2 regions of the Bordetella genomosp. 13 genome follow, and region 2 is predicted to be linked to the other one. Evidence: riboswitches for the same ligand, from Rfam matches in the RefSeq annotation. Region 2 holds a riboswitch; the other holds the start of a gene.
What was found. Region 2 has a riboswitch for glycine ahead of CAL15_RS09250 (D-amino acid dehydrogenase). Riboswitches for the same ligand answer to the same signal wherever they lie in the genome.
Positions count from the first base shown of each region.

Region 1: another riboswitch for glycine. It lies ahead of gcvT (glycine cleavage system aminomethyltransferase GcvT); the one in region 2 lies ahead of CAL15_RS09250 (D-amino acid dehydrogenase).

Region 1 covers NZ_CP021111.1:883,609-890,699, reverse strand. Annotated here, with positions in the region: gene gcvP (aminomethyl-transferring glycine dehydrogenase) at 16-2,892, opposite strand; gene gcvH (glycine cleavage system protein GcvH) at 2,979-3,353, opposite strand; gene gcvT (glycine cleavage system aminomethyltransferase GcvT) at 3,432-4,532, opposite strand; glycine riboswitch at 4,616-4,738, opposite strand; glycine riboswitch at 4,766-4,854, opposite strand; gene CAL15_RS04140 (ZIP family metal transporter) at 5,030-5,935, opposite strand; gene CAL15_RS04135 (mandelate racemase/muconate lactonizing enzyme family protein) at 6,078-7,091, opposite strand, start outside.
Region 2 covers NZ_CP021111.1:2,046,568-2,053,658, reverse strand. Annotated here, with positions in the region: gene CAL15_RS09255 (DNA internalization-related competence protein ComEC/Rec2) at 1-2,266, shown strand, start outside; gene CAL15_RS09250 (D-amino acid dehydrogenase) at 2,244-3,485, opposite strand; glycine riboswitch at 3,537-3,614, opposite strand; glycine riboswitch at 3,618-3,707, opposite strand; gene CAL15_RS09245 (Bug family tripartite tricarboxylate transporter substrate binding protein) at 3,985-4,989, shown strand; gene CAL15_RS09240 (LysR family transcriptional regulator) at 5,004-5,882, opposite strand; gene CAL15_RS09235 (threonine aldolase family protein) at 6,065-7,091, shown strand, end outside.

The DNA of each region.
Region 1 (7,091 bases), 1.2 Mb from region 2:
GCGGTCCGCGTCATTTCAGTTGGCGTACGCCTCGATCGGCAGGCACGAGCACACCAGGTTGCGATCGCCGTAGGCATTGTCCACGCGCGCCACCGGCGGCCAGTACTTGCCGTCGCGCAGCGAGGCCAGCGGATAGGCGGCCTGCTGGCGCGGATAATCGTGGTGCCATTCCTCGGCCAGCAGCATCTGCGCGGTATGCGGCGCGTTCTTCAGCACGTTGTCGTCGCGGTCGCGTTCGCCGCGCTCGATCTGCGCGATCTCTTCGCGGATGGCAATCATCGCGTCGACGAAGCGGTCGAGCTCGGCCAGGCCCTCGGACTCGGTCGGCTCGATCATCAGCGTGCCGGCCACCGGGAAACTCATGGTAGGCGCGTGGAAGCCGTAGTCCATCAGTCGCTTGGCGATGTCCTCGGCCGACACGCCGCTGGTCTCCTTCAGCGGACGCACGTCCAGGATGCATTCGTGCGCGACGCGGCCGTTGCGGCCGGCGTACAGCACGGGATAGTGTCCCGCCAGGCGCGTGGCCACGTAGTTGGCGTTGAGGATGGCCACTTCCGTGGCGCGCTTCAGGCCGTCGGCGCCCATCAGCGCGATGTACACGTACGGAATGGGCAGGATGCCGGCCGAGCCGTACGGCGCGGCCGACACCGGGCCGACGTGCGCCTCGGCGGGCAGGCGCCCCTGCTCGTTCAGCACGCCGGGCAGGTACGGCGCCAGGTGCGCGCGCACCGCCACCGGCCCGACGCCCGGGCCGCCGCCGCCGTGCGGAATGCAGAAGGTCTTGTGCAGGTTCAGGTGCGAGACGTCGGAACCGAACTTGCCCGGCCGGGCCACGCCGACCATGGCGTTCATGTTGGCGCCGTCCAGGTACACCTGGCCGCCCGCGGCATGCACGATGTCGCAGATCTCGGTGACAGCCTCTTCGAACACGCCGTGCGTGGACGGATAAGTGATCATCAGGGCCGCCAGCTTGTCGCCCACCTTGGCCACCTTCGCGCGCAGGTCGTCGATGTCGACGTTGCCGTTGGCGTCGGACGCCACCACCACGACCTCCATGCCCGCCAGCTGCGCCGACGCGGGATTGGTGCCGTGCGCCGACGACGGGATCAGGCAGACGTTGCGCTGGCCTTGGTCGTTGGCCTGGTGATAGCCGCGGATCGCCAGCAGGCCGGCGTACTCGCCCTGCGCGCCCGAATTGGGCTGCAGGCTGATGTTGTCGTAGCCCGTGATCTCGCACAGCGCCTTGGACAGGCGCACGATGAGATCGTGGTAGCCCTCGGCCTGCGCGGCGGGAGCGTACGGATGCACCTGCGAGAACTCGGGCCAGGTGATGGGGATCATCTCGGCCGTGGCGTTGAGCTTCATCGTGCAGGAGCCCAGCGGGATCATGGTGCGGTCCAGCGCCAGGTCCTTGTCGGCCAGTTTGCGCAGATAGCGCAGCATGTCGGTCTCGGAACGCACGCTCGAGAACACTGGATGGACCAGGATGGCGCCCTGGCGCCGCAGCGCGGCCGGGATGCCGCCCGCGGCCTGCGCGTCCAGCGCGTCCACGTCGAGAGCCACGTCGTCCTGCTCGAGCCCCGCGGCGAACACGTTGACCAGGGCCTGCAGGTCTTGCGCGCTGACGGTCTCGTCCAGCGACACCGCCAGGCGCGCGCCATCGACGCGGCGCAGATTGATGTGCTCGCACGCGGCGGCCGTGACGATGGCCGGCGTGGCCGGCCCGGTTTCCAGCAGCAGCGTGTCGAAGAACGTATCGTTGGCCACCTTGATGCCGAGCTTGAGCAGTTCGCCGCGCAGGATGGCGGTGTAGCGCTGCACGCGGTTGGCGATGCGCGCGATGCCGGCGGGGCCGTGCCACACGGCGTACATGCCGGCCATCACGGCCAGCAGCACCTGGGCGGTGCAGATGTTCGAGGTGGCCTTCTCGCGGCGGATGTGCTGCTCGCGCGTCTGCAGCGCCAGGCGCAGCGCGGGGTTGCCCTGAGCGTCCTTGGACACGCCCACCAGTCGGCCGGCCATGTTGCGCTTGAAGGCATCCTTGCAGGCCATGAAGCCGGCGTGCGGGCCGCCGAAGCCGAACGGCACGCCGAAGCGCTGCGCCGAACCCACGGCGATGTCGGCGCCCCATTCTCCGGGCGGCGCCAGCACGGCCAGCGCCAGCAGGTCGGTCGCGCACGCCACGACGGCGCCCTGCGCGTGCGCCGCTTCAGCCAGCGCGCGGTAGTCGGCCAGCGAACCCAGGCTGTGCGGATACTGCAGCAGCACGCCGAAGCACTCGGGCAGGCCCTGCGCCTCGTCGCCCACCACCACTTCGATGTCCAGGCCGATGGCGCGCGTGCGCACGACCTCGATGGTTTGCGGATGGCAGTGCTGCGACACGAAGAACACCGGGCTTTGCGCCTTGGCGCCGCGGCGCGCCAGCGTCATGGCTTCGGCGGCGGCGGTGCCCTCGTCCAGCAGCGAGGCGTTGGAGATGTCCAGCCCGGTCAGGTCGGCGACCATGGTCTGGTAATTCAGCAGGGCCTCGAGACGGCCCTGCGAGATCTCGGGCTGGTAGGGCGTATAGGCCGTGTACCAGGCGGGGTTCTCGAGAATGTTGCGCAGCACGACGTTCGGCACGTGCGTGCCGTAGTAGCCCTGGCCGATGTAGTTGCGATAGACCTTGTTGCGGCCGGCGATGCGCTTGAGCTCGGCCAGCACGTCGGTCTCGCTGCGCGAGGCCGGCAGGTCCAGCGGTTCGCCGCTGCGGATGCGCGGCGGCACCACCTCGGCGATCAGGTCGTCCAGGCTGGCGCTGCCGACCACGGCAAGCATGCTGGCCTGGTCCTCGTCGGAGGGGCCGATGTGGCGGGGAATGAAATCGGTATGGGTGTCTAGGGCGCGCGACATGAAGCAATCTCGAAGAACGATGGCCCGCCGCGGCTGCGGCGTGCCGAAGACGGGCCGCGCGGCATGACGCCCGCGCGGCCGCGGACTCAGCCGTTGGAGGCCTCGTAGCCGGCGGCGTCCAGCAGGCCGTCGAGGTCTGTGGCGTTGTCCGGCTTGACCTTGAAGATCCAGGCCGAATAGGCGGACTCGTTGATCAGCGCGGGATTGGCGTCCAGCTCGTCGTTGAACGCGACGATCTCGCCGGACACCGGCGTGTAGATGTCGGAAGCGGCCTTGACGGACTCGACCACGCCGGCCTTGTCGCCGGCCTTGAGCTTGGCGCCGACTTCCACTTCGCCGACGAAGACCAGGTCGCCGAGCTGGTCCTGGGCGTTGTCGGTGATGCCGACGACGAACACGTCGCCTTCGGCTTTGACCCATTCATGGGACGCGGTGTACTTGCGATCGGTGGGCAGACTCATGGAAACTCCTGGGCTGGGTGCTGCGATACGGGAAAGGGATTGCGCGCCTTCCGGCCCCGGCGGGCCGGAAGCACGAGTTTACGAGTGTTCGACGGCTTTGCCGTGACGCACGAAGGGCAGCTTGCAGACCAGAGCGGGCACCCATTTGCCGCGGATGTCGACCTGCGCCTGGTCGCCCGGCTGCACGCCGGCGGGCAGGCGTGCGAAGCCCACGGAAACGCCCAGCGTGGGCGACATGGTGCCGCTGGTGATTTCTCCGTCGCCCTGCGCGGTGCGCACGGTCATGTGGGCACGCATCACGCCGCGTTCCTGCAGCTTCAGGCCCAGGAAGGCGGCCGGCGTGGCGTGCTGTTCCAGGGCATCGCGGCCGATGAAGCGGCGCGCCGGATCTTTCAGCGACACGGTCCACGACAGGCCAGCCTGGTCGGGCTGGATCAGCTCGTCCATGTCCTGGCCATACAGGTTCATGCCGGCCTCCAGGCGCAGCGTGTCGCGCGCGCCCAGGCCGCAGGGCCGCACGCCCTGCGCGGCCAGGTTGCGCCACAGCGCGACCACTTCGGCGGCCGGCAACACGATCTCGAAGCCGTCTTCGCCGGTGTAGCCCGTGCGGGCCACCAGCGTGTCGTCGCCCGGCAGGGCCGCGGAGAACGGGCCCAGCGGTTCGGAGGAGGCGCGCCAGTCGGGGCGCGCGGCCCATACCTTGGCTCGTGCCTCGGGGCCCTGCACCGCCACCATGGCCAGGTCGCGGCGCGGCGCGATGGTCACGTCGAACCTGCCCGACGTGGCAACGCGACGCATCCACGCGACGTCCTTGTCGGCGGTGCCGGCGTTGACCACGACGCGCCATTTGTCGGCGGCGAAGAAATAGACGATGAGGTCATCGATGACGCCGCCCTGCGGGTTCAGCATGCAGCTGTACAGCGCCTTGCCCGGCACGGTCAGCTTGGCCACGTCGTTGGCGACCAGGCGCTGCAGGAAGGCGCGCGCGTCGGGACCGGCGACGTCCACGTTCAGCATGTGCGAGACGTCGAACATGCCGGCGGCGCGGCGCACGGCGTGGTGCTCTTCGATCTGCGAGCCGTACGACAGCGGCATTTCCCAGCCGCCGAAATCGACCATGCGGGCGCCGGCGGCGAGGTGTTCGTCGTAGAGCGGGGTGCGTTGCAGAGGTGCGGACATGCGGAGAGACTCCAGCGGCAGCGGCGCCGCAAGGGATTGCGCGATGCCGATGCGAAGCGAAAGCCCCGGCGATCGGCCGATTCTTCCGCCCCTCTGTCCTTTTGCCTGAGAGTTGCCCCGCGGCGGCGGGTTTGCACCTTCGGCGCCTGGGTGGCCTGCCTGCGCGAAGCGCCGGGCGGGCACCAGGTCTCTCCAGAGTGCTGTTTCGGTGCGGCGCGATGGGCGCCGCGGACGATGCAGTTGCGGTATGGGTTACCTGAGCGATTCCGGGCGAATTGCGCCTTCGGCGGCCGACAAAGCGGCTCTCTCCCGCAACATGCGTGACAGCGCGGCAAGCATACCCCGAAAGCCGGGCGCCGCAAAGCGGGGACGTGGCGCCGCCGCCGCGGGCGCCACGGTAGGCCGTGGCTTCGCCTCGTGCCCGCGCGGAGTCCGGAGCACCGAGTCAGAACTCACGCGGCGTCAGCCTCGGGTGAGCCGCAGCCGCATCGGCGGCTTTATCCGAGCACGGTGTCCAGGATCATCATCAGCACGAAGCCGATCATCAGCCCGCAGGTGGCGGCGACCTCGTGACCCTTGCGGTGCGACTCGGGGATGATCTCGTGGCTGATCACGAACAGCATGGCGCCCGCGGCGAATCCGAGGCCCCATGGCAGCATGGCGGCCGACCAACCCGCGATGGCGGCGCCCAGCACCGCGCCCAGCGGCTCGACCAGGCCCGACAGCATGCCGATGGCCACGGCCGTCGCGCGCCCATAGCCGGCGGCCATCAGCGCCACCGCCACCACCAGGCCTTCGGGCACGTCCTGGATGGCGATGCCCGTGGCGAGCGCCGTGCCGCGCAACGCGTCGTTGCCGACGAAGCTCACCCCGATCGCCAACCCTTCGGGCACGTTGTGCAGGATGATGGCGAAGACGAACAGCCACGTCCGGCGCAGTTTCTTTGAGTCGGCGCGGTCGCGGCCGCCCTCTTTGCCCTTGATGAAATGCTCGTGCGGCAGCACGCGGTCGGCCAGCAGCAGCGCGGCTCCGCCCAGCAGCACCGCCACGCCCACGATGCCCGCCGACGTCCAGGCGCCGTGTCCCAGCGCTTCGGCGGCGGCCACGCCCGGCACCACGAGCGAGAAGGCACAGGCGGCAAGCATCACCCCCGCGCCGAAGCCGAACATGATGTCCTGCACCTTCTCGGAGAGCGTCTGCGAGAACACCACGGGCAGCGTGCCCAGCGCGGTGGCGGCGGCCGCCACCATTCCGCCCAGCAGCGCGTCGGACACGGCGGGCGTGCGCACCGCGAAGTACGCCCACAGCTGGTGCATGGCGAGACATGCGACGAGCACGGTAAGCGTCCAGATGCTGACGCTGGTGGCGGCGGGTCGTACGCGGTGGCGGCTGTGGGTGTTCATCGGCAATTCCTGGGTTGCCAAAGTCATACGCTTTATTGTTAATGATAGTCATTTTCAATAAAGCATACAACCGGTATGCCGCTTCTCAGCAAGCGGCGTGCCGCCCGCAGGTCCGGCACGCCGCAGCCGCTGCCGCTGCCGGCTATTGGTCGATGACGAAGCCGTCGAAATGCGGACGCATCGAGATCGGCTTGGACAGCGGCGGACGCCGTTGCTGCGCATCCGGTACCAGCGCCATCCCGAGGCCGGGACGACTGGGAATGTCGACGAACCCCTGGTCGGGCCGCGGCACCTCGTCGACGACGTCACTGCCCAGGTGCTCCGGCCGCGATTCGAAGATGCCGGCCTCGAAGCCCGTAGCGTATTCCTGAATGGCGAAGTTGGGAACCGCCGCCGCCAGTTGCAGGCAGGCGGCAAGCCCGATCGGCGACAACGGGTTGTGCGGCACGATCTGCACGTGATGAGCCTCGGCCATGGCGGCCACCTTGCGCCCGCCCGTGATGCCGCCGCACAGGCACAGGTCCACCCGCGCGAACTCGACGGCGTTGCGCGCCAGCAGCGCCTGGAACTCGTAGATGGTGGCGAAGCGTTCGCCGGTGGCGATGGGCACGTTGATCTTGTCGGCCACGCGAGCCATGGCGTCGGGCCCCTCGGGTCGGATGGGATCCTCGACGAACATGGGATGCGTGTCCTCGATCGCGTTGGTGAAGGTCACGGCTTCGGGCGGCGTCAGGCGGCGGTGCAATTCGATCAGCAGGTCCACGCGATCGCCCACCACCTCGCGTATGCGATGCACGTTGTCGATGGCGTCGCGCATCTTCTTGATATGGGTCTTGAACCACACCTGGTCGTTGCCCTCGTCCAGGAAAGGATTGAGATGGCCGAACGCGTTGAAGCCGGCATCCATCTTGGCCTGGCATTCGACCAGGATCTTCTCGATCGAGCTTTCGTAGACATGGCCATAGATGCGTGCCTTCTTGCGCACCGCGCCGCCCAGCAGTTCGTAGATCGGCACGCCGAGCGCCTGGCCCTTGATGTCCCACAGCGCGATGTCGATCGCCGAGATCGCCGCGTTGATCGCCAGCCCCTGGAAGTAGCTGAAGCGATGCATCACGTTCCAGTGATGCTCGATGTCGAAGGCCGGCTTGCCTTCCAG
Region 2 (7,091 bases):
GCTGCACGACGCACTGGCCGACGCGCACAACGACCAGGTCACCCGGCTTACCGTGTTGGTGGTCAGCCTGCCGCGCGACGATGCCGGCCAGCGCCGCTTCGTGGCCGAGGCCGATGCCAGCCGGCCCGCGGGCGTTCCCGCGCGGCTGCGCGTCACCTGGAATGGTCCGCCCGGCGAGGTCGATCGCCTGCCGGAAGTCCTGCCCGGGCAGCGCTGGCGCATGGCCCTGGTGCTGCGCCGCCCCTATGGCCCTTCGAACCCGCATGCCTGGGATGCCGAGCTGCGAGACTTCGCCGAAGGCGTGCGCGCCGTCGGCACGGTGCGCGGACGTCCGCAACTGGTGGAGGACGATCCATGGGCCACGCCCGGCGTAGCCATCGAGCGGCTGCGCCAGCACATACGAACCGGCATGCGCGAGGCGATGCAAGGTCATCGCTACGGCCCGGTGCTGATCGCGCTGGCCATCGGCGACCAGGCCGGCGTGGCGCGGGAAGACTGGCAGGTCTTCAATCGCACCGGCATCACGCATCTGGTCTCGATCAGCGGCATGCACGTCACCATGATGGCCGCGGCGGGCGGGCTGCTGGCCACCTGGCTATGGCGGCGGGTGCGCTGGCGCGGCGTCGGACTGGCCGAATACCTGCCCGCCCAACTGGCCGGCGGCGTCGCCGCGCTGGTGGTGGCGCTGGCCTATTGCCTGCTGGCGGGCTGGGGCGTGCCGGCGCGCCGTACATTCTTCATGCTGGCAGTGGTGGCGCTGGCGGGCCTGTCGCGGCTGCCGCTGGGCGCGTCGCGCGTGCTGCTGCTGGCGGGCGGCTGCGTGGTGGCACTGGATCCGTGGGCGCTGCTGGCGCCGGGCTTCTGGCTGTCGTTCGGCGCGGTGGCGGTGCTGATGCGCGTGGCCGAGAACCACAGGCCGCCGCCGCGCGGCCCGCGCGAGCGGGTGAGGGCGACACTGCGCGAGTTCGTGCGGGTGCAAGGGGCCATCACCCTGGCCTTGACGCCGCTGCTGGCGTTCCTGATGCACCAGGTGTCGCTGGCTTCGCCGCTTGCCAATGCCATCGCCATCCCCATCGTGGGCACGGTGGTCACGCAGCTGGCCCTGCTGTGCGGCGCGCTGGCCGCGATACCGGGCGCGCAGCCGGCGGCGTGGCTGGCGGGATGGATAGGGCATGCGTTGTTCGCCGCGGTGATGGTGCCCGTGGCCTGGATCGGGCAGGCCGACTGGGCTGCGCTGGACGTGGCCGCCGCGCCATGGCCTCTGATGATGCTGGCGCTGGCGGGATGCGTGTGGGCGCTGCAGGCGCCGGGCTGGCCGCTGCGGCACCTGGGCTGGCTGTGCGCGCTGCCCCTGCTGTGCTGGCGTCCCGAGCGGCCGCCGCCCGGCGACTGGCGCATGACGGCGCTGGACGTGGGGCAGGGCACCGCCATCGTCGTCGAGACCGCCACGCGCGTGCTGGTGTACGACGCTGGGCCGCGCCGCCACGACGGCACCGATGCCGCCGAGCGCGTACTGGTGCCGTACCTGCATGCGCGCGGCGTGCGCGCGTTGGACGCCTTGGTCATCTCGCATGCCGACCTGGACCATGCCGGCGGCTTGCGCAGCGTGCTGGCCGCCATGCCGGTGGCCGTGTCGTATGCCTCGTTCGACATCAGCGCGCACCTGCGGCGCGAGGGCGCGAAGCGGCCCGACGGCTGGAATGAGGCGCCACCCATGCCGCATGACATGCAAGCCTGCGAAGCCGGCATGGAATGGAAAGTCGATGAAGTGACGTTCCGCTTCGTGCATCCGCCCGCGGCCGGCGGTCGCGGCGGTGTCCGCGCCGCTGCCCGCGCCAGCGACGACAACGCCCGCAGCTGCGTGCTGCTGGTCCAGGGACGCACGCACGCCATGCTGCTGCCGGGCGACGCCGGCACGGCGCAAGAGGCGTTGTATGCGGCCGAGCTGCCGTCGCTGGACCTGGTGGCGGCGCCGCATCACGGATCGAACACGTCTTCCGGCAATGCGCTGGTGCGGGCGGCCGAGGGCGCGCACGTCATCGTGCAGGCGGGGCACCTGAATCGCTTCCGACATCCGGCCGCGGCGGTCGTGGCGCGCTGGCGCGCGGCCGGCGCGACGTTGTGGCGCACGGATCTGCAGGGCGCGATCCTGGCCCGGTCGTCGCCCGACGGCCTGCGCGTGTGGGCGCAGCGCGACGCCGCGCGGCGCTACTGGCATGCGCCGCTTGACGAGCGCGCAGAGGCTAGCGCAGGTCCGCCTGGATGAGACCGACCACCTGCGCCGCGGTCGCGCCCGACAGGGTCCAGCCCAGGTGGCCGTGCCCGGTGTTGTAGTACACGCCCGGCCTGCGCCCGCGGCGCACGCGCGGCATCATGTCGGGCATCATGGGGCGCAGCCCCGCCCACGGCACCACGCGCGAGGTGTCGATGGAAAAGTTCGCGCGCGCCCAGCGCACCAGCGGGGCGATGCGGTCGGCGCGGATGTCCAGGTTGTGGCCATTGAACTCCGCGGTGCCCGCGACGCGGAACCGGTCCTCGCCCAGCCGTGACGTGACGATTTTCGCGCGTTCGTCCAGCAGGCTGGTCCAGGGTGCGTCGTGCACGCTCTGCGCGTCGTTCAGGTGCACCGTGATCGAATAGCCCTTGACTGGGTACACATTCAGCCGATCGCCGGCCATGGCCGCCAGGCCACGACTGCCGACGCCGCCGCAGATGACCACGGCATCGGCGTCCAGGCGTTCGGCATCCCCCGCCGGCTGGTCGGTGCCGGCGTCCAGCGGCAAGACGTCGACCTGCACGCCTCGGCCGGCGAAGCGCAGGGCATGGGTCTCGTGGCCATACAGGAAGCGCACGCCATGCCGCTTGCACGCATCGGCCAGGCCGCGCGTGAACTTGTGGATGTCGCCGGTGGCATCGGACGGCGTGTAGTAGCCGCCGAAGTACGTCCCGGTCAATGCCGGTTCGATCCGCCGAATCTCGTCGGGCGTGACCGCGCGCCGCTCCAGCCCGCCTTGGCTGAGCAGCGTATTGCCCCGGCCCGCTGCTTCGAAGCTCTCTCGGTCATGATAGAAATGCAGGATGCCGCGCCTCTCCAGGTCGAAGGCGATGCCTTCCTGCTCGGCCATGGCGAACAGGTGGCGGCGCGCCTCGATAGCCATCTGCGCGGTCGCGATCGTGTTGTGACGATACTTCCGCATGGCCCACAGGAACTCGGCGAGCCAGCTGTACTTGTGCCAGGATGGCGTGGGGTTCAGCAGCAGGGGCGCGTCCTTGCGGAACATCCAGCGCAGGCCCTTGGCCAACGTGGCGGGGTGGTTCCAGACTTCGGCGTTGCAGGCCGACAGCTGGCCGCCATTGGCGAACGATGTGTCCATGGCGGCGTACAGGCGGCGGTCGATGACGCTGACATCGTGGCCTGCCTGCCGGAGCAGATAGGCGGTCGTGACGCCGGTGATGCCGGCGCCGATCACGGCGATATGGGACATTTCTGTACCTTGACGAAAAGAAGGGCGGTGGCCCGTTGGCCATCGCGCCCCATCTGTCTTGGTACCTGAGAGCTTGAACCGCGTCGCGCGGTATCCCCTTCGGTGGACGCGATGCGTCTCTCTCCAGATCGTCTGGCCCGCGCAGTCCTTTTGCCTGAGAGTTTCCGGGGCGGTTGCTCCGTCGGCGCCAGCGGCATCGCTGGACTCTTCTGCGCGGCCTTGATACGACCCGTGCAGCATATCGAAAGGGCTTGGAGCGCGGCAAGTCTTTTCTGCCACGGCGCATGCGCAAGCGCGTGCGGATTGATGAGGAAAACTCAATGCTGGTCTATGAAAACCTCGTCTTGCCCCGCGCGCGCCGACGCTACCATTTCATGCATGGCACGGTCCCGTGCGGCCACTTCGAAGCGTGGACGGCCCCGCCCGAATTCCCCCATGCCCAGCCTCTTATCCATGCAACCCAGAGCCCGGGCGTACCGGGTCGAACCAAGGTGAAATCATGCTCGACAAGTACCTGCCCAACAGGCTGATGCGCGCCGGCGCGCTGCCCGCCCTGTTGCTCATCGCCGCGTTCGCGTCCCAGGCGGCCGCCCAGCCGGCGGCATTTCCCGCGCCCGGCCGCCCGATCCACCTCGTGTCGCCCAGCCCGCCCGGCGGCGGCACGGACACCACGGCCCGGCTGCTGGCCGCCAAGGTGTCGCAATCCACGGGCTGGCAGTTCGTGATCGAGAACCGGCCCGGCGCCGGCAACATGATCGGCCTGGTCTATGGCGCGCGCGCCGCGCCCGACGGCCACACGATAGTCCTGGGCGAGACGAGCAACCTGGTGTCCGCGAAGTACCTGTACAGCAAGCTGCAGATCGACCCCGAAACCGACGTGGCGCCCGTCGCCCTGGTCGGCACCGGAACGCTGGCGTTGGTGGTGTCCACCAGCAAGCCCTACCAGTCCATCGCGGATGTCGTGGCGGCCGCCCGGCAGTCCGAGTTGACGTATGCGACCTCGGGCAACGGAACGGTGGGCCACCTGGTGTCGGCCAGCTGGGCCAGGCAGAGCGGCGCGAAGCTGGTGCACGTGCCGTACAAGGGCGCCGGTCCGGCCATGACAGACCTGCTCGGCGGCCAGGTCGACATCTACTTTTCGTCGCTGTCGGCGGCCGCGCCGCTGATCAAATCCGGCAAGCTGCGCGCGCTGGCCGTGACTTCCGCCCAACGCAACGCCGATTTTCCGCAGGTGCCCACGCTGGCCGAGGCCGGGTTCCCGGGGCTGGACTACTACGTGTTCTACGGTGTCGTCGCGCCGGCCGGGACGCCGCCCGAGACCATCGGCACGTTGAATCGCGAGATCAACCGGACGCTTGCGACGCCGGAGATGAAAAAGGAACTGGCGGACAAGGGCGTGGAAGTGCGGATCACCGGCACGCCGGCCGAGTTCGATGCCTTCCTGGCCGCGGAGCGCGCGAAGTGGCGCAAGGTCATCCAGGAGACGGGCGTCACCATCGACTGACGCGGCGCGGCGGATCAGGCGTCGGAGCGGCAGGTGGCGACGAAGGCGTCCATGACGGCCGAGATCCTGCGGTTGCCTTCGTCCGTCCGCCGCCATGCCAGTGCGATCTGCCGGTGCGGCGCGTGCCTGCCCAGGTCGACTTCCTGGACGCCGTAGGCTGCCGCCAGCGGCCGGCGTGGCCGAGGGATGACCGTGACGCCCATGCCCAACGACACCAGCGACACCAGGGCGTCCATGGACCTCAGCTCCATGCGGAACGCCGCGCCGGGCACGATGCTGCGCACGTGGCGCGCCGCGACTTGGCCGCCGGGCAGGCCGGTATCGTAGGCGACCCAGCCGTGGGCCTTGACCAGGGCCTGCGGGCTGCGTTCCGCGGCGCCGGGAGGCGCGAGCATGACGTAGGGTTGCCGCACGAGGTCGCCCCAGGCCAGGCGGCTGGAGCCGCCGCCGCCGGGACGCACCACGAGCGCGACGTCGATCCTGCCGGCCCGCAGTTCCTTGAGGATTTCGTTGGTGTCGTTCAGCGGAGGAATCTTGACGTCGAGCTTGGGATGCCGTTGTTGCAGCGTCAGCAGCGCCTGGGGCAGCAGGTCGCTCTGCATGCTGGTGATGGCGCCCAGCCGCAGCCTGCCTTCGATGGCGATCGAGGGCCGCGTGCGCAGCGAGGCGATCGTGTCCGCAAACTCGTCGGCCGCGGCGGCGATCTGCAGCGCGAAGGGCGTGGGCTTGATGACGCGTGTGCTGCGGTCGAACAGCGGCTGTCCGAAGAACTGCTCGAGCTGCTTGACCTGCAGGCTGACGGCGCTGGGGCTGCATCCCACCGCTTCGCCGGCGGCGGTGAAGCTGCCGTGGACGAGGATGGCGCGCAGCGTCTCGAGGGATCGCAGATTCATGGAAGCACCGGAGCAGGAACATGGAGACGGGGCGCCGATAAGGTACCCCAGGAGCCATGCGTACGCATAGCAGGCCGCAGGCACAGCGCAATTCGCGGCCCGCGCGGACTTTCAGCAGGGGCCCGTGCCCCGCATACTTGGCGGTCCGGCTGGACAGGACCGCACCACGACAGGCAGCCACAATGAACCAGAACACGAACGTACCGAACCACGCCATCGACCTGCGCAGCGATACCGTCACGCTGCCCACCGCAGACATGTACGAGGCGATCGCGACGGCCCGGCTGGGCGACGACGGGCTCGACGCAGACCCCACCGCCCGCGAACTCGAGGCGGCCACGGCAGAGCTGCTGGGCAAGGAAGATGGCGTGTACTTTCCAAGCTGCACCATGGCCAACCTGGCCACGATCATGGTGCAGGCGGCCCGCCAGGACATCGTGCTGGCGCAGGAGGATTCGCACATCTACGGGGCGGAGCGCGGCGGCGCCGTGCTGACGGGAGCCTTTTACCAACCCATCCGCGGCGAGTGCGGCGCGATGGACCTGGACCTGTTGTCCGACGCCCTGGACTCGCGGCGCAGCAAGCTGCGCACCGCGCTGGTGTGCCTGGAGAACACGCACAATAGCGCCGGCGGCACGGTGCTGCCGGTCGAGTACATGCGCGACGTCGCCGCCCTGGCGCGCGCGGCGGGCGCCGCCGTGCACCTGGACGGCGCGCGCATGTTCAACGCGGCCGCGTATCTGGGGGTGCCCGCCTCGGCGCTGGCCGAGCATGCCGACACGGTGGCCGTGTGCCTGTCCAAGGGACTGGGCGCGCCGATGGGCGCGGTGCTGGCCTGCCCCGCCGCACTGGCCGGCAGGATCCGCACCATGCGCCGCGCGTTGGGCGGCGGCCAGCGCCAGGTGGGCATCGCGGCCGCCGCCGGCCTGGTCGCTATACGGTCCATGGTGGCGCGACTGGGCGAGGATCACGAGACCGCCGCGCGCCTGAGCGCGCAATTGCGTGAGCAGGCGCCGGCGCTGCGCGTCAGCGTGCCGCAGACCAATATCGTCATGGTGGATACGTCGCAGACCGGCCGTCCGGCCCAGCAATGGGCGGCCGATCTCGCGCAGTCGGGCGTGCTGGTGCGGCCGTGGAGCCGCAACGTCCTGCGCTGCGTCACGCACCGGCACATCGTGTCGACGGACGTCGACCAGGCCTGCCAGGTCT